DNA from 4 places in the Streptomyces sp. NPDC001493 genome. Region 1 is predicted to be linked to each of the others. Evidence: riboswitches for the same ligand, from Rfam matches in the RefSeq annotation. Region 1 holds a riboswitch; each other region holds the start of a gene.
The links. Region 1 has a riboswitch for cyclic di-AMP ahead of ACWCWD_RS28310 (M23 family metallopeptidase). Riboswitches for the same ligand answer to the same signal wherever they lie in the genome.
Positions count from the first base shown of each region.

Region 2: it holds a riboswitch for cyclic di-AMP, as region 1 does, so the genes downstream of both, ACWCWD_RS23630 (M23 family metallopeptidase) here and ACWCWD_RS28310 (M23 family metallopeptidase) in region 1, are expected to answer to the same signal.
Region 3: it holds a riboswitch for cyclic di-AMP, as region 1 does, so the genes downstream of both, ACWCWD_RS17825 (transglycosylase family protein) here and ACWCWD_RS28310 (M23 family metallopeptidase) in region 1, are expected to answer to the same signal.
Region 4: it holds a riboswitch for cyclic di-AMP, as region 1 does, so the genes downstream of both, ACWCWD_RS34490 (M23 family metallopeptidase) here and ACWCWD_RS28310 (M23 family metallopeptidase) in region 1, are expected to answer to the same signal.

Region 1 covers NZ_JBSFHV010000023.1:110,672-114,682, forward strand. Annotated here, with positions in the region: gene ACWCWD_RS28305 (PP2C family protein-serine/threonine phosphatase) at 1-715, shown strand, start outside; cyclic di-AMP (ydaO/yuaA leader) riboswitch at 1,008-1,160, shown strand; gene ACWCWD_RS28310 (M23 family metallopeptidase) at 1,172-2,227, shown strand; gene ACWCWD_RS28315 (aldo/keto reductase) at 2,446-3,393, shown strand; gene ACWCWD_RS28320 (PrsW family intramembrane metalloprotease) at 3,423-4,011, opposite strand, start outside.
Region 2 covers NZ_JBSFHV010000017.1:70,372-74,382, forward strand. Annotated here, with positions in the region: gene ACWCWD_RS23620 (STM4011 family radical SAM protein) at 1-324, shown strand, start outside; gene ACWCWD_RS23625 (SGNH/GDSL hydrolase family protein) at 333-1,157, opposite strand; gene ACWCWD_RS23630 (M23 family metallopeptidase) at 1,338-2,201, opposite strand; cyclic di-AMP (ydaO/yuaA leader) riboswitch at 2,204-2,360, opposite strand; gene ACWCWD_RS23635 (tyrosine-protein phosphatase) at 2,789-3,598, shown strand; gene ACWCWD_RS23640 (hypothetical protein) at 3,627-4,011, opposite strand, start outside.
Region 3 covers NZ_JBSFHV010000011.1:170,497-174,507, forward strand. Annotated here, with positions in the region: gene eno (phosphopyruvate hydratase) at 1-956, opposite strand, end outside; gene ACWCWD_RS17825 (transglycosylase family protein) at 1,295-2,035, opposite strand; cyclic di-AMP (ydaO/yuaA leader) riboswitch at 2,039-2,221, opposite strand; gene ACWCWD_RS17830 (transglycosylase family protein) at 2,511-3,611, opposite strand; gene ACWCWD_RS17835 (cytochrome P450 family protein) at 3,718-4,011, opposite strand, start outside.
Region 4 covers NZ_JBSFHV010000039.1:18,297-22,307, forward strand. Annotated here, with positions in the region: gene ACWCWD_RS34480 (M16 family metallopeptidase) at 1-277, shown strand, start outside; gene ACWCWD_RS34485 (M16 family metallopeptidase) at 304-1,686, shown strand; cyclic di-AMP (ydaO/yuaA leader) riboswitch at 1,899-2,066, shown strand; gene ACWCWD_RS34490 (M23 family metallopeptidase) at 2,080-2,844, shown strand; gene ACWCWD_RS34495 (GntR family transcriptional regulator) at 3,097-3,792, shown strand; gene ACWCWD_RS34500 (HPr family phosphocarrier protein) at 3,960-4,011, opposite strand, start outside.

The sequences.
Region 1 (4,011 bases):
GCGGTACGAGGCGGCGCAGGCGGACGAGTACGTCGGCGGCGACTTGTTCGCCGTCGCGGACACCCCGTACGGCGTGCGCCTCGTGCTCGGTGACGTACGGGGCAAGGGGCTCGACGCGGTCGAGGCGGTGGCGGTGATCATCGGCGCCTTCCGGGAGGCCGCCGAGCAGGAGGAGACGCTGGAGGGCGTGGCGCAGCGGCTGGAGCGGGCGCTGGCCAGGGACGCCGCGCGGCGCGGGGGGCTGGACCCGGTGGAGGGGTTCGTCACCGCGGTGCTCGCCGAGATCCCGGAGGGCTCCGCGACCTTGCGGATCGTCAACCGGGGCCACCCCGAGCCGTTGCTGCTCCATGCCGGAGGGGCGCTGGACGTGCTGCGGCCGAGCATGCCCGCACTCCCTCTCGGCATGGCGCTGGGCGCCTGGCCGGACCAGGTGGACGAGTGGGAACTGCCGCCGGGGGCGACGCTGCTGACCTACACGGACGGGCTCTCCGAGGCGCGCGACCGGGCAGGCGTGTTCTACGACCCGGCGGAGCGGCTGCGCGGGCGGATCTTCCCCGGTCCGGACGAACTGCTGACGGCGCTCACCGACGACGTCCGCCTGCACACCGGTGGCCGCTCGACGGACGACCTGGCGCTGCTCGCGGTCGCCCGGCCGGCGGAGGACCAGCCGGAGCGCCGGACCACCGTGCCGATCGTGGGCCGCGGGGACGGCTGACGCGGTGGTGCGCGCCGTCGTCCCGGGGCGCTTCCGCGCTTCCCCGGGGCTGCCGGACGGATGCGGCGACGGTCCGTAGCAGACCGGTGCCGCTCGATAACATATGACACACCGTCAGAAAAGTCGGGGTGCACCGGCAGTCCGCAAGTCGCCCCGATGAGTGGTGATATGCGGTGGTAAATCCCGCCCCGAAGTGGGAATGATCAAGGGGAACGGCTTGGAATCGGAGCCGTGTGTCTATTAACGTTCGATAACGCAGCGCGGTCGTCCCAGCCGTCGTCAGAGACGGCGCCGTGCGCGAGCGCCGAATTCCGCAAGGGAACCGGGGAACCACTTCTTGGGGTGAATCGGACACCTGTGTCTCGTCAGAGACGTCAGGCGCCCGTAGGAGACCTTCCTGCTCCGAACCCGTCAGCTAACCCGGTAGGCGAGAAGGAAGGAAAGGAGTGCGCCCCCGTGGCGTCCAACCAGCCTGCCCCAGAAGCCCCGTCACCCTTTGCCACCCTCGACGGCTTCGGCTCCCCCGGCGACTCCGACAAGGCGTGGGAGGAATGGAACCCCACCGAGGATTCCCTCCGCCCCGTCCGCGGCCGGCACCGCGTGGCCAAGCAGCGTGGTCTCGCGCGTAGTTCCACCGTCCTCGGGGTCGGCGTCATCGCGGCCGTCGGTGCGGGCGGCATGGCCACCGCGCAGAGCAAGCCGCCGGTCTCCATCTCTCTTCCCGATTCGCTCGCGGACAACCTTCCCGACGCCAAGTCCGTTCCCGGGCTGGGCGCTCTGATCACCGCGGTCGAGTCCCACGACGCCCCGGCCCCGGTCGCGGCGGCCGCGCCGTTCACCACGGCCGGGCTCACCACGGCCGAGACCGAGCAGGGCGCCACCGACGCGGGCGAGGCCCTGCGCGCCCGCATCCTCCAGCAGGCCGAGCAGCAGCAGTCCGCCGCCGACGCGGACGCGAAGGCGGCCGAGGAGGCGGCGGCCGCCACCAAGGCCGCCACCGAGGCGAAGAAGCAGCAGGACGAGGCGGAGGCGAAGGCCGCCGCGGAGAAGAAGGCGGCCGAGGAGGCCGCGGCGAAGAAGGCCGAGGCCGAGAGGCTCGCCAAGCTCGCCGCCAGCTACTCGCTCCCCACTTCCGCGTACACGATCACCTCCACCTTCGGCGAGGCCGGCACGATGTGGGCCTCCGGGCAGCACACCGGCCTCGACTTCGCCGCGCCGACCGGCACCCCGGTCAAGGCCGTGCACGGCGGAACGGTCAAGTCCGCGGGCTGGTCGGGCTCGTACGGGTACCGCACGGTCCTGGAGCTCGACGACGGTACGGAGATCTGGTACTGCCACCAGTCCTCCATGGACGTGGTCGTCGGCCAGCAGGTCAGCACGGGCGACACCATCGGCCGCGTCGGAGCCACCGGCAACGTCACCGGCCCGCACCTCCACCTCGAAGTCCACACCCCGGACGGCACCGGCATCGACCCGATGGCCTGGCTGACCGGCAAGGGCCTCACGGTCTGACGCTCGGCGCACGGCTGAGCCCCCGAACCCCGGCAGCCTCGACGCCCCACCCCCCCCCAGGGCGTCAGGGCTGCCGGTTCTCTTTCCATCCGCGGCTCCGCGTCGGCCCCGAGCACGGACGCGGAGTACGTGCCAGGAGCGCGCCCCGGGCGGCGGACGGCCGCGATTCGGAGCCCCGGACCGGAATACGGCTCTCCGTCCACTCCGTTGAACCCCTCATGACTTCTTCTCTCCGCAAGCTCGGAACGTCCGGCATCGAGGTCTTCCCCCTCGCCCTCGGCGGCAACGTCTTCGGCTGGACCGCCGACGAGGCCCAGTCCTTCGCCGTCCTCGACGCCTACACCACGGCCGGCGGCAACTTCGTCGACACCGCCGACGCGTACTCCGCCTGGGTCCCCGGCAATCAGGGCGGTGAGTCGGAGACCATCATCGGCAAGTGGCTCAAGGCCCGCGGCAACCGGGCGGACGTCGTCGTCGCCACCAAGGCCGGTGCCCACCCCGAGTACCGGGGGCTCGCCTCCGGCACGGTCAAGAGCGCGGTGGAGGAGTCCCTGCGGCGGCTCGACACCGACTACATCGACCTCTACTACACCCATTACGACGACGAGGGCGTCCCGGTGGAGGAGATCGTCACCACCCTCGACCAGCTGGTCAAGGAGGGCAAGGTCCGCGAGATCGCCGCCTCCAACATCAGCCCCGAACGCCTGCGCGCCTCGCTCGCGTTCTCCGAGCGCGAGGGACTGGCCGGGTACGTCGCCCTCCAGCCGCACTACAACCTGGTCTCCCGCGACACGTACGAGGGCCCCGCCCAGGACCTCGCCGCCGAGACCGGTCTCGGCGCGGTCCCGTACTCCGCGCTGGCATCCGGCTTCCTCACCGGCAAGTACCGGCCCGGTACGCAGGTGGAGAGCGCCCGCGCCGGGAAGGCCGGAGCGTACCTGGAGTCCGAGCGGGGGCGGAAGGTGCTGAGCGCGCTCGACGCCGTCGCCGAAGCGCACGGGGCCGAGATCGCCACCGTCGCGCTGGCCTGGCTCGCGTCCCGCCCCACGGTCGTGGCGCCGATCGCCTCGGCCCGTACGCCCGAACAGCTTCCCGCGCTGCTCGCGGTCGCCGACCTCACGCTGACCGGCCAGGAGCTGGACCGGCTCACCGAAGCCTCCGCCTGAGCGCGGACCAGGGGCACTGATCAGGCCCGCTACTGCGGCGGGTGCAGATAGGGGTTGTGCCCGCCGTACTGCCGGTGCGGCGGCGGCTGTTGAGGGGCCGGGGCCGGGGCCGGGGCCGGTGATGGGGCGGCCTGCGGCCCGGGGGCGTACGGGGACGCCGGACCGGTTCCGTACGGTGCCGGTGCTGGTGCCGCGGCCGGGGGCGCGTAGCCCCGGGCCCCGTGCGCCGCGTGGGCCCCGTGCGCCGCGTGGGCCCCGTGCGCCGCGGGGCCGTACGGGACGGGCAGCGGGCGGCGGACGGCCGGGCGGAACACGCTGCGGGCCGCCTGGCTCAGCGCGGGGGCCGCGACGTCCCGGCGCTCCCACAGGTGGTGCAGCAACTCCTGCTCGCGCGCCGCGAAGTCGGCGCCCACCGCACCGCGCCGGGCGTCCCGCCGCAGCGCGGCCAGCGAGGTCGCGAACGACTCGTACTCCGCGACGGCACGGGCCGCCGCCCGGCCCCTGGCCCGGTCCGACGCGCCGTGCCAGTGCCGGGCCAGGTCACGGGCCATGCCCCGGGCGCGCATCGAGCCCAGCGCGAGCGGCTCGGCCGGGGTGAGCCAGCCGGCCACCGCGTAC
Region 2 (4,011 bases), on a different contig from region 1:
CCGTACAGCCGCCATCCGCACCGCTCGGCGGGGCTGCCGTGCCGGACCGGGGAGTCGGTGATCTCGGTGGACGGGGACGGCACCGTGCGCCGGTGTCATTTCGTCAAGGAGGAGCTGGGCGGTCTCTACGACGGGAGCTACCGCCGGGCGCTCGCCCCGAGGGCCTGCCCGCTGGCGGTCTGCGACTGCCACATCGGGTACGTGCACCTGGAGTCGCTGCCGTTGTACGACGTGTTCGCCGGGGGTGTCCTGGAGCGGATTCCGGCGGCGCCGGCCGGGCCCGCCGCGGCGGGCCCGTCACGTCTCCGGCTTCCCCTGGTGTAGCGCCCCGCTCAGAGCGGCAGCAGGTCCGGGCGCTTCGCGGCGACCTCGTCGCCGGAGGACTCGCCGCGCAGCCGGCGGCCGATCCAGGGCACGAGGTACTCGCGTGCCCAGTGGATGTCGTCGCGCCGCACCTCGAAGGTGTTCCGCTGGATCTGCGGGGGCCACGGCTGGTCGGGGTCGGCCGGGGTCTCCAGGCCGAGGACCTGCGCGGCGCGCAGTGCCACCCGGGTGTGCCCGCCGGAGGACAGGTGGAGCCGGTCGTCGTCCCAGGCACGGCGGTCCTGGATCGAGCGGAGGGACCAGAGGTCGAGCACCGGGCAGTGGTAGCGGTCCGCGATGGCCCGCAGGTGGACGTTGTAGGTGGCGATCTTGCCGCGCATGTGGCGCAGGACCGGCACGCCGCGGGTGTCGAATCCGGTGGTGACCATGACGGTACCGACGGCGTCGGTGAGGTCGGCGACCGCACGCTCGAAGCGCTCCGCCAGGTCGTCCGGGTCGGTGCCGGGCCGGATGATGTCATTGCCCCCGGCGCAGAAGCTCACCAGGTCCGGTGCGAGCTCCTTGGCGCGGGGGACCTGCTCCTCGACGATCTGGTCGAGGAGTCGTCCGCGTACCGCGAGATTGGCGTACCGGAATTCCCCGCGCGGGGAATCGGAGCTCGTCGCCTCGTCGAGGACGGGAAGCTGCTCCGCCAGGAGAACCGCGAAACGGTCCGCCCAGCCGACATAGGTCCCGTCGGGTCCGGGGTCTCCGACTCCTTCGGTGAAACTGTCGCCGATCGCCGCGTACGACCCGATGATGTCTGTCTTCTGGATTCTCGAATCGTCTGCCACGGCCACATATCTTGCCTCTTTCAATGTGACCTACGCGACCGTAAGAAGGGGTTGACGTGGGGTGAGATAGACCACCCGGTCAGGTTTTGGTAAAGCCGGAATAAGTAGAGGGGCGGCACGCTTGCGCGTACCGCCCCTCGAAGCCCTGACGGATCGTGACGACCGTCATCGGGAGTGGTCTCAGATGGAGACGCCGTGGAGACGCAGGTAGGCGATCGGGTCCACGTCCGAGCCGTAGCTCGGGGTGGTGCGGATCTCGAAGTGGAGGTGCGGGCCGGTGACGTTGCCGGTGGCACCCGAGAGACCGATCTGCTGGCCGCCGGTGACGGTCTGGCCGGCCGAGACCATCAGCTGCGACTGGTGCGCGTACTGGGAGTACATGCCGTCGGCGTGCTTGATGATGACCTCGTTGCCGTAGGCGCCGTCGTAGCCGGCGGAGACGACGGTGCCGGGGCCGACGGCGCGGACGACGGTGCCGGTGGCGGCGCTGAAGTCGGAGCCGGTGTGGTAACCGCTGGACCACATGGAGCCGGAGGCGTGGTACGGGGTGGTGACGGTCGCGTTGGCGATCGGGGTGGTCCAGCCGGTGCTGTTGCTGTCGGCGGCCTTGGTGGTGGTCGCGGCGGACTCGGTCTTGGTCGCCGGGGCGGCCTTCGTCTCGGTCTTGGCCGCGGTCTTCGCGGTCTCGGCCTTGGCGGAGGACGCGGTGGAGGCCGAGCCGGACGCCTGGGCGCCGAGCGTCAGCTTCATGCCCGGGAGGATCAGGCTCGGGTTGCCGCCGATGACCTCGCGGTTGTCCTGGTAGAGCTTCTCCCAGCCACCCTTGATCTTGTGCTGGGCGGCGATCTTCGCCAGGTAGTCGCCGGGGACGACCTTGTAGGCCTTGGCGGACTGGGCGGCGACGGGGGCCGACTGCTCGGCGGCGTGGGCACCCGTGGCTCCGAGGAGCGGCAGGGCGACGACGGCGCCGCCGGCTCCGACGGCGAGGATGCCGCGAGCGATCGGGCCGGACTTCTTACGACGGTGCTTACCCGGGATGGGCATGGGGAATTCCTCTCCGGCGCCTACGAGGTGAGCTGTCGGGTTCGGGCTGGAGATGCCCGGTCGCGCTGAACGCGACTTCACCCCGAGCCGGCCGGAACAACTCCGGTCGGCGGCTTACCTGGGTCCCCCGCTCCTGCCACGCATGAGTGAGTGCGAATTCCGGGCGGCGGCAGGATTAGGCGGTCCGTCCGGAGTGATGGCGAACGTAATCGAGCCGGGCCGGACGGAACAAGCCATCGCAAGCGGAACGGAATCCGCACGCCGATTTCGGCACTCTTTTCCGGTCACCCTCCGTGGATTACGGATCTTGGCATTCCGCACGACGGACGGAGAGTCCTCCGGCGCCCCGGCCACGCACGGTCACGGATATGATCCCGCTCACCAGATCACCCACCATCTCCCCTAAAAACGGGTGATGTTGCTGGAAATCCATACAATACGGACATGTCGCGCACATCACTGATGACGGTTCCTCAGCCTTCGAGGAGCCGCCGCCACCGCTTCGCCGCCGCGGAGCGATGTCGTAGGGTCGCGACGAGCCGACGTCGGCGAGCAGCGCCGGCGCGCAGAAGCACCGAGGAGCCGCTGTGACGCAGGTGCCGCAGTTCTCGCCGGCCGAACCCGAGCTGAGCGGGGTCCGTAACTTCAGGGACGTGGGCGGGCTGCCCACCACCGATGGTCGGCGGGTACGGCACGGGAGGCTCTTCCGCAGCGGTCACCTCGCCGCCGCGACCGCCGAGGACGCCGTCTTCCTCGGCCGGCTCGGCCTGCACACGGTCTTCGACTTCCGTAATTCGGCCGACCAGAAGCTGGACGGCTTCGACGTGGAGCTGCCGGGCGTCCGCAACGTCCGCATCCCGCTCTCCGACCCCGCCGACGGGGCCGGTTTCTGGCGTCTGGTGCGCGAGGGCGACATCGCGCAGCTGCGCTCACTGCTCGCGGACGGTAAGGGCACGGAACGGATGCTCGTCTCGTACCGCTCGATCATCACGGACCGCACGGCCGAACTCGGCCGGGTGCTGCACGCACTGGCGGAGGACAGCGTGCCGGCGCTGATGCACTGCGCGGCGGGCAAGGACCGGGCGGGCCTGACGATGGCGATGACGCTGCTCGCGGTCGGGGTGGAGCGCGACGCGATCGCGGCGGACTACCTCAAGTCCAACGACGCCCACCGCCGGTACCGCCTGCGGCGCGGCGACAGCGCGGACCCGGTGGTCTCCACCGAGGTGATGAGCCTGCTCAACCCGCTCTTCGGGGCGCACATCGACTATCTGGACGCCGCCTTCGCCACCATCGAGGAGAACTGGGGCACGACGGAGCGCTACTTCTCCGAGGGGCTGCGGCTCTCCGGCGAGACCCGGGAGCGGCTGCGCGAGCGGCTGCTGGACGAGGCGTAGGCCTCGCGGTCGGGTCGCGGGCGGCCGGTCAGCCGGACGATCCCGGCCCGGCCGCCCGGACCCACCCCTCATCGAGGTGAATCGTCCAGGCGTTCCCCACCGCCCGGTCGAGTTCGACCAGGACCGCGACGTCGGCCACGACCGCGGGCGCGTCGGACACCCGCGGTGGAGCGTCCGGGACACCGTGCCGCCGGTAGGTCGGCAACACGCCGTCGCAGTCGAAGGCATGCAGCGGCACGGAGTCACCGCCGAACCACGCGGCCCGGTTCTCCTCCGCCCACGCGGCTGCGGCGTCGACCCGGTCCAGGTGCGCCAGAAGGTGCACCGGAGCGGGCCCGTGGCTGAACTGCACGAGAAAGCCCGCGGCGTCGACCGCCCACCAGTCCCATGTGTGTCCGGGCCGGGGGTGCCGC
Region 3 (4,011 bases), on a different contig from region 1:
GGGTTGGTCACGAAGAGGTCGTCGCCGACGATCTGCACCTTGGTGCCGAGCTTGTCGGTGATGACCTTCCAGCCGGCCCAGTCGTCCTCGTACAGCGGGTCCTCGATGGAGACCAGCGGGTACGCGGAGACGAGCTCCTCGTAGTACTCGGTCATCTCGGCGGCCGAGCGGGACTTGCCCTCGAACTCGTACTTGCCGTCCTTGTAGAACTCGGACGCGGCGACGTCGAGCGCGAGCGCGATGTCGCGGCCGGGGACGAAGCCGGCCTCCTTGATGGCCTCGACGATGAGGTCGAGGGCGGCGCGGTTGGACTCGAGGTTCGGGGCGAAGCCGCCCTCGTCGCCGAGACCGGTGGAGAGGCCCTTGGTCTTCAGGACCTTCTTCAGCGTGTGGTACGTCTCGGCACCCCAGCGAAGGGCCTCGGAGAAGGACTCCGCGCCGATCGGGGCGATCATGAACTCCTGGATGTCGACGTTGGAGTCGGCGTGCGACCCACCGTTCAGGATGTTCATCATCGGAACGGGCAGCAGGTGCGCGTTCGGGCCGCCGAGGTAGCGGAAGAGCGGGAGGTCGGCAGCCTCGGAGGCGGCGTGGGCGACGGCCAGCGAGACGCCGAGGATGGCGTTGGCGCCGAGCGAGCCCTTGTTCTCCGTGGCGTCCAGGTCGCACATCGCCTGGTCGATCAGGCGCTGCTCGGTGGCGTCGTAGCCGACGAGCTCCGGGCCGATCTGCTCGATGACGGCGAGGACGGCCTTCTCGACACCCTTGCCCAGGTAACGCTTGGGGTCACCGTCGCGAAGCTCGACGGCCTCGAACGCGCCGGTGGATGCGCCGGACGGAACGGCAGCACGGCCCGTGCTGCCGTCGTCGAGACCAACTTCGACCTCGACCGTGGGGTTACCCCTCGAGTCGAGGATTTCCCGGGCTACGACGACGTCGATGGACGGCACGAGCATCTCCTTCTGGGATGTGACGCTGACTGTGCGGGGCTCTTGAGCCTTGCGACTAGAGCCTAACCGGACACAGGACATCGGCCAGCCGACCGTCCGTCCAGTGACACGGCGAGCCTACACATTGTTTCCGTACGGAACATAACGTGTGGCGATACGGCGTACGGCGGCCTGCCGTACGCCCGGGAAAGGATGCTTCTTCTTCCCCTCCCCCGGACCCGGCCCACGGCCGGACGCTCCGGGAAAAGGCCCTGGCCCGGCGTGCGGGGGGAGTGCGCGCCGGGCCAGGGAGTGGGAAAGGGGTGCCGCCGGACACCCCCGTTCCGGGGAGGAGAGGTTCGTGACTACTTCAGGTGGAGCTGCTGACCCGGGAAGATGAGGTCGGCGTCGTCGACGATGTCGTGGTTCAGCTTGAACAGCTTCTGCCAGCCGCCCTTGACGCCCTGCTTCTCGGCGATGGTGCTGAGGGTGTCGCCGGCGACGACCTTGTACTCGCCGTCGCCCTTCTCGACCTTGTCGCCGGTCGGCGTGGTGACGGTCTCGGACTTCTCGGCGGCGGGGCGGTCCTCGCTGCGGGAGGCGGTCTGCGAGTCGGTGGAACGGTCCGGCGTCGACGTGGAGGCGCTGCCGCCGGTCGAGGTGGAGCCGGTGCTCGCGGAGGTGTCGGTGCTCGCGGAGGAGGAGCCCGTGTCGACGCCCGGGTCCACACCGTCGTTGGTGAGGCCGCCGGCGCCGGCGCAGGACCAGGCGCTCGGACCCTGCATGTCGAGCAGCACCTCGGCGGTGGCGATCTGCTGCTCCTTGGTGGCCAGGTCGGCGCGGGGGGCGTACTTCGTACCGCCGGCGGCGGCCCAGCTGGACTGCGAGAACTGGAGGCCACCGTAGTAGCCGTTGCCGGTGTTGATGGACCAGTTGCCACCGGACTCGCACTGGGCGACGGCGTCCCAGGTGGAGACGGAGGCGGCGGAGGCGTTGGTGGCGCCCATCAGCGGGAGGGCGATGGCGGCACCGGCGACGCCGGCGAGCGTGGCCACACGGACGGCCTTGGACGAGCGGCGGTGCTTACCCTTGCTGGACAGCAGCATGGAAGATCTCCTCACCGACGCCTACGAGGTGAGCTGTCGGGTTCGGGCCAATGAGTTGCCCGGCCACACGTCCTTGCGTGTGGCTTCACCCCTAGCTGGTCCCGGCCCGCCCGTCGTTTCCGACGGGCCGTCCGATTCCGGCGGCTTACCTGGGTCCCCCGCTCCTGCCTACGGCGCTTTCGCGTCTGTTCCCTTCGACCGACGGCAGGATTCGGCGTGACGGTCGACGGGGCCCGCGGTGCGAGCGGCTCTGACCGTAAACAGAGGGAACCCCCACATTCAATGATGGACATATCAGACAATCAGACCTTACTGGCCATGCCTGAATAACCGTTTCCGCAGGTCAAAGCGGACATCTGCGAACCCCTGTGACCACGACACGCCGAAACAGCGAAGAGACCCATGTCTCACTTTCGCAAAAGTGGACATAGGCCCCCTAACTGCCCCTCTTTTCGGGCGTTTTTCCCGAGTTTGATCAGTTGGCGGGAGCGGTCTCCGCCGTGTCGGGAACGGTCTCCGGCGTGTCGGAAGCGGTCCCGGTCGCCGTGGAAGCGGTCGACGTGGTTCCGGTGGCCGTCTGCGTGGACAGGTCGAGCTCCTGGCCGGGCAGGATCAGGTCGGGGTTCGAGCCGATCACGTCCTCGTTGGCCTGGTAGAGCTCGGTCCAGCCGTCCGTCAGGTGCTGCGCGTCGGCGATCGCCCAGAGGTTGTCGCCGGACTGGACCGTGTACGTCCCGTCCGTCGCGAGCGCCGCGTCGTCGCGCGCGTCGCTGTCGCCGCGCGAGGCGTGCCGGCCGGTCTCGCGCGAGGCGTCGGCGGCGGCCTCGTCCGGGTCGGGCGTGCCGCGGTGCTTGCCGCCCGTCGCGGTGTCACCGGTCGCCGCGTCCGTCGCGCCGTCCGTCGTACCGGCTGTCGCGCCGCCCTTCGCCCCGCTCTTGCCGGGCGTGGTGCTGCCCGGGGTGGCCGAGCCGGAGGGCGAGGGGGTGACGGAGGCGTCGGGGCTCGGCGTGGCGCTGCTCCCGGTCGAGCCGGTCGAGCCGGTCGAGTCCGTCGCGCCGGAGGTACCGGTCGAGCCCGAGGTGTCCGTCGACCCCGTGGTGCCGGTGGAGACGGGTGCGCCGTCCGCGTCCGGGATCGTGCCGGCCGAGGCGCCCGCGTCCGCGGCGGAGACGGAGCCCGGGTCGACGCCGATGAGCGAGCCCGCGGGCGCGAGACCGGAGATGACCGCGCACCCGGGCCACGCCTGCGGGCCCTTGGCGTCGAGCACCTTCTCGGCCACGGCTATCTGCTGGGTGCGGCTGGCGAGGTCCGCGCGCTGCGCGTAGTCCGTACCGCCGTAGGCCGCCCAGGTCTCCTGGGAGAACTGCAGTCCGCCGTAGTAGCCGTTGCCGAAGTCGGCGCTCCAGGTGCCGCCGCTCTCGCATTCGGCGACCTTGTCCCAGGTGGTCGCGTCCGCGGCGCCGGCGCTGCCCGCGGCGAGGAGCGGAATCGCCAGGGCGGAGCCTGTCACGCCGGCTGCGACGACGATGGCGGGTGCCTGGCGAGGGCGGCGGTGTCTGCCGTTCGCGGAGCCCATGGGAGTGCCTTCCGTGTGACTGACGGGTGAACTGATGCGTCGAACCGTGAACCTAGCGGGACTCGAACGTGTGTCACAAGTCGATCCCTCGCAGATCACGTGAACATCACAGTGTTGACGGAGCGTCACTTCTGTCGGGCGCCGGTCCCGGCGTGAACTCCACCGGAAGAGTGCGCAGTCCACGCATGATGAGCCCGCCACGCCACCGCAAATCGGCTGTTTCTCCCGCAAGACGCAGGTCAGGAAGGCGCCTCAGCAGGGTCGCGAGGGCGGTCCGGCCCTCCAGTCGGGCGAGCGGCGCACCCACGCAGTAGTGGATGCCGTGGCCGTAGCCGAGGTGCTGATTGTCACGCCGCGCGAGGTCGAGCGTGTCGGGGTCCTCGAAGCGCGCGGGGTCGCG
Region 4 (4,011 bases), on a different contig from region 1:
CCAGTTGGAGCGCGAGTGGCTGGACCGTCTCGGCACGGTCGCCGGCCGTGCCGACGAACTCTGCCGCTTCGCCGTGCTGTTCGGTGACCCGCAGCTCGCGCTGACGGCCGTGGGGCGCGTCCTCGACATCACCGCGAACGAGGTGCGGGAGGTCGCCGCGGCCACGCTGCGTCCCGACAACCGTGCCGTGCTGGTCTACGAGCCGGTCGAACCGGCCGACGAGACCGGTGCCGAGGACGGCGCGGACGCCGACGCCCACGAGGAGGCCGCCAAGTGAGCGACGCCGCCGTGACTGGAGTAGCCATGGACTTCCACCCGCAGCCCACCCCGGGCACCGCCCGCCCCTGGGCCTTCCCGGCCCCCGAGCGCGGCACCCTGCCCAACGGTCTGACCGTGCTCCGCAGCCACCGCCCCGGCCAGCAGGTCGTCGCGGTCGAGATCCACCTCGAAGCGCCGCTCGACGCCGAACCCGAGGGCCTGGACGGCGTCGCCACCATCATGGCGCGCGCCCTCTCCGAGGGGACCGACAAGCACAGCGCGGAGGAGTTCGCCGCCGAGCTGGAGCGTTGCGGCGCCACGCTCGACGCGCACGCCGACCACCCGGGCGTCCGGGTCTCGCTGGAGGTTCCCGCCTCCCGGCTGGCCAAGGCGCTCGGCCTGGTCGCCGAGGCGCTGCGGGCCCCCGCCTTCGCCGACAGCGAGATCGAGCGCCTGGTGGGCAACCGCCTCGACGAGATCCCGCACGAGCAGGCCAACCCCGCGCGCCGCGCCGCCAAGCAGCTCTCCAAGGAGCTGTTCCCGGCCACCGCCCGGATGTCGCGCCCGCGTCTGGGCACCGAGGACACCGTGCGGCGGATCGACGCCGCGGCGGTGCGCGCCTTCTACGACGCCCACGTCCGCCCCGCCACCGCGGTCGCGGTCGTCGTCGGCGACCTCACCGGCATCGACCTGGACGCCCTGCTCGCCGACACCCTCGGCGACTGGTCGGGCGACGCAGGCACCCCCCGCCCGGTGGCGCCGATCACCGCGGACGACACCGGCCGCGTGGTCATCGTGAACCGTCCGGGAGCCGTGCAGACGCAGCTGCTCATCGGTCGTATCGGCGCGGACCGGCACGACAGCGTCTGGCCCGCGCAGGTCCTCGGCACGTACTGCCTCGGCGGCACGCTCACCTCGCGGCTCGACCGGGTGCTGCGCGAGGAGAAGGGCTACACCTACGGCGTACGCGCCTTCGCCCAGGTGCTCCGCTCCACGGCCGGCGGTCCGGATTCCGGCCCCGCCGGTGCGGCGATGCTGGCCATCAGCGGCTCGGTGGACACCGAGTCCACGGGCCCCGCGCTCGACGACCTCTGGAAGGTCCTGCGGACCCTCGCGGCGGACGGGCTGACGGACGCCGAGCGCGAGACCGCCGTGCAAAACCTGGTGGGGGTGGCTCCGCTCAAGTTCGAGACGGCCGCCTCCGTCGCGGCGACCCTCGCCGACCAGGTCGAGCAGCAGCTGCCCGACGACTTCCAGGCCCACCTGTACGCACGGCTCGCCGAGACCGGCACGGTCGAGGCGACCGCCGCGGTGGTCAACGCCTTCCCTGTGGACCGGCTGGTGACGATCCTGGTGGGCGACGCGGCGCAGATCGCCGATCCGGTCCGTGCGCTGGGCATCGGCGAGGTGACGGTCGTCAGCGGCTGACCAGCCGTCAAGCACACGACCGGGTAGGCCCGGCCGCGACCCCGGTGGGAGAGATCCCGCCGGGGTCGCGGCGTTTGTCCTCTTTGCCATGAAGAGTGGCTGTCTGCCCTGTGGGATACGCTACAAAACTCCCTGTCCGTTTGGTGATCGAAAGCACCGCGGCCTAGCGTCGATCCGGCTGTCCGCCGACTGTGTACCGCACTCGCGGTGCCGGACAGTCATCGCCGAGTCCCCGTCAGGCGCGAGCCTGGGGAGCCGGGGACCCGCGAAGTCCCTGGGGTGAATCGGGCACCCGTGTCTCGTGAGAGGCGCGAACGCCCGTAGGAGACCTTCCTGCTCCGAACCCGTCAGCTAACCCGGTAGGCGAGAAGGAAGGAAAGGATCCGCTCCTCCATGGCGTTCACCCGTGCCACCGGGACGCATCGCGCCCCGGGCCGTCTGACGCGCTCCACCGCCAGGTTCGCCGGCGTCGCGGCCCTCGCCGCCACCGGCGTCGTCGGCTCGCTCGCCTCCCCGGCCCTCGCCGCCGACTCCACCCTCCCGTCGCCCGGTACGACCGGCCTCATCGAGGCCGTGACGCTCGGGGACTCCATCGCGGACCGGATAGCCGACCAGGCGGCGGCCCAGCAGCGCGGAGCGGAGGCCAGGGCGAAGGCCGAAGCGAAGGCGAAGGCCGAAGCCGCCGCACGGGCCAGGGAGGCCCGCGAGGAGAAGGCGCGCGCCGCCCGCGCCGCCGAGCGCGCCCGCCTGAACTCCTTCCACCTGCCCATCGCGGGCTCGTACATCAGCACCGGCTACAAGTCGAGCGGCTCGCTCTGGTCCTCCGGCAGCCACTCGGGCGTCGACTTCCACGCCGCCACCGGCACCCCGGTCCTCGCCGTGGGCGCGGGGACGGTCGTCGAGGCCGGCTGGGGCGGCGCGTACGGCAACAACATCGTGCTGCGGATGACGGACGGCACGTACACGCAGTACGGCCACCTCTCCTCCCTCGGTGTCTTCGTCGGCCAGCGCGTCTCCTCCGGGGAGCGGATCGGCCTCTCCGGCGCCACCGGCAACGCGACCGGCCCGCACCTGCACTTCGAGGCGCGTACCGGCCCGGAGTACGGCACCGACATGGATCCCGTGGCCTATCTGCGGGCCCGCGGCCTCACCGTCTGACCCCGGCCGCCTCACGCGTCCGGCCCCGCGGTACCGCCGCCCGGCCGCTGCCGGGCACCCCGACCGTCCCGAAGCCCCGGCCCGTGCCGGGGCTTCGGCATATCACCCGAAACCCCTCCGGCCACCGGCTCCGCAGGCAAAAGATATGTGCGAATTCCGGTACGCCATCGGAAATTCACTCAGATTGCAATAGAGTCACGGTGCAGGCTTCGATCGGCCGCGTTTCGCGGGGATTAAGGCGGAGGTTCGGACATGCGCATTCCCGCGCACTCGGTATGCACGGCAATCCGTGACGACATCGTCTCGGGCGTCTACGAACGCGGCAGCCGCCTGACCGAGGAGCTTCTGGCGCGGCGTTACGGCGTCTCCCGTGTGCCCGTGCGCGAAGCGCTGCGGACCCTGGAGTCGGAGGGGTTCGTGGTCACCCGCAGACACGCCGGTGCCTGCGTCGCCGAGCCGACGGAGCAGGAGGCGGCCGACCTCCTGGAGGTGAAGCTCCTGCTGGAGCCGCTGGGCGCGGCCCGGGCCGCGCAGCGCCGCACCGAGGCGCACCTCAAGGTCCTGCGCGGACTGGTCAAGCTGGGGCAGGAGAGGGCCCGCCGGGGTGAGGGGGAAGACCTGCGTTCCCTCGGCGGCTGGTTCCACGAGACGCTCGCCCAGGCATCCGGCAGCCCCGGCCTCATCGCGCTGCTGACGCAGCTCCGGCACAAGATCGCCTGGATGTACGCCGTCGAGCAGCCGGTCCGCCCCGTCGAGTCGTGGGCCGAGCACGGCGCTCTCGTGGACGCGGTGGCCCGGGGCGACGCGGAGCGCGCCAGGGGGCTGGCCGTGCAGCACGCGGAGCGTTCCCTGGCCGCGCACCGGCCGCGCCGGCCGGTCCGAGCGGTGAAACAGGCCCGGGTGAGCACTTTGCAACATCCCGTAAACACCTCGGGTGCCCGTCATTAACAATCGCGCCGTATACAAATAGCAGAGCGAATTGAAGGCGCTTTTTCGTGCTGTCGGAATTCTCGTCCTCACGGCTGCCCGGGAAATGACTGAGCCGCCCCGCCCGGTAGGGACGGTGCGGCTCGGCCGAGCGAGGAATTTCTTCACGGAGTCCGGCGGGAGGGGGATCAGACCGTTTCCGGGAGTTCGTCGAGCCCCTCGGCGACCAGCTTGGCCAGT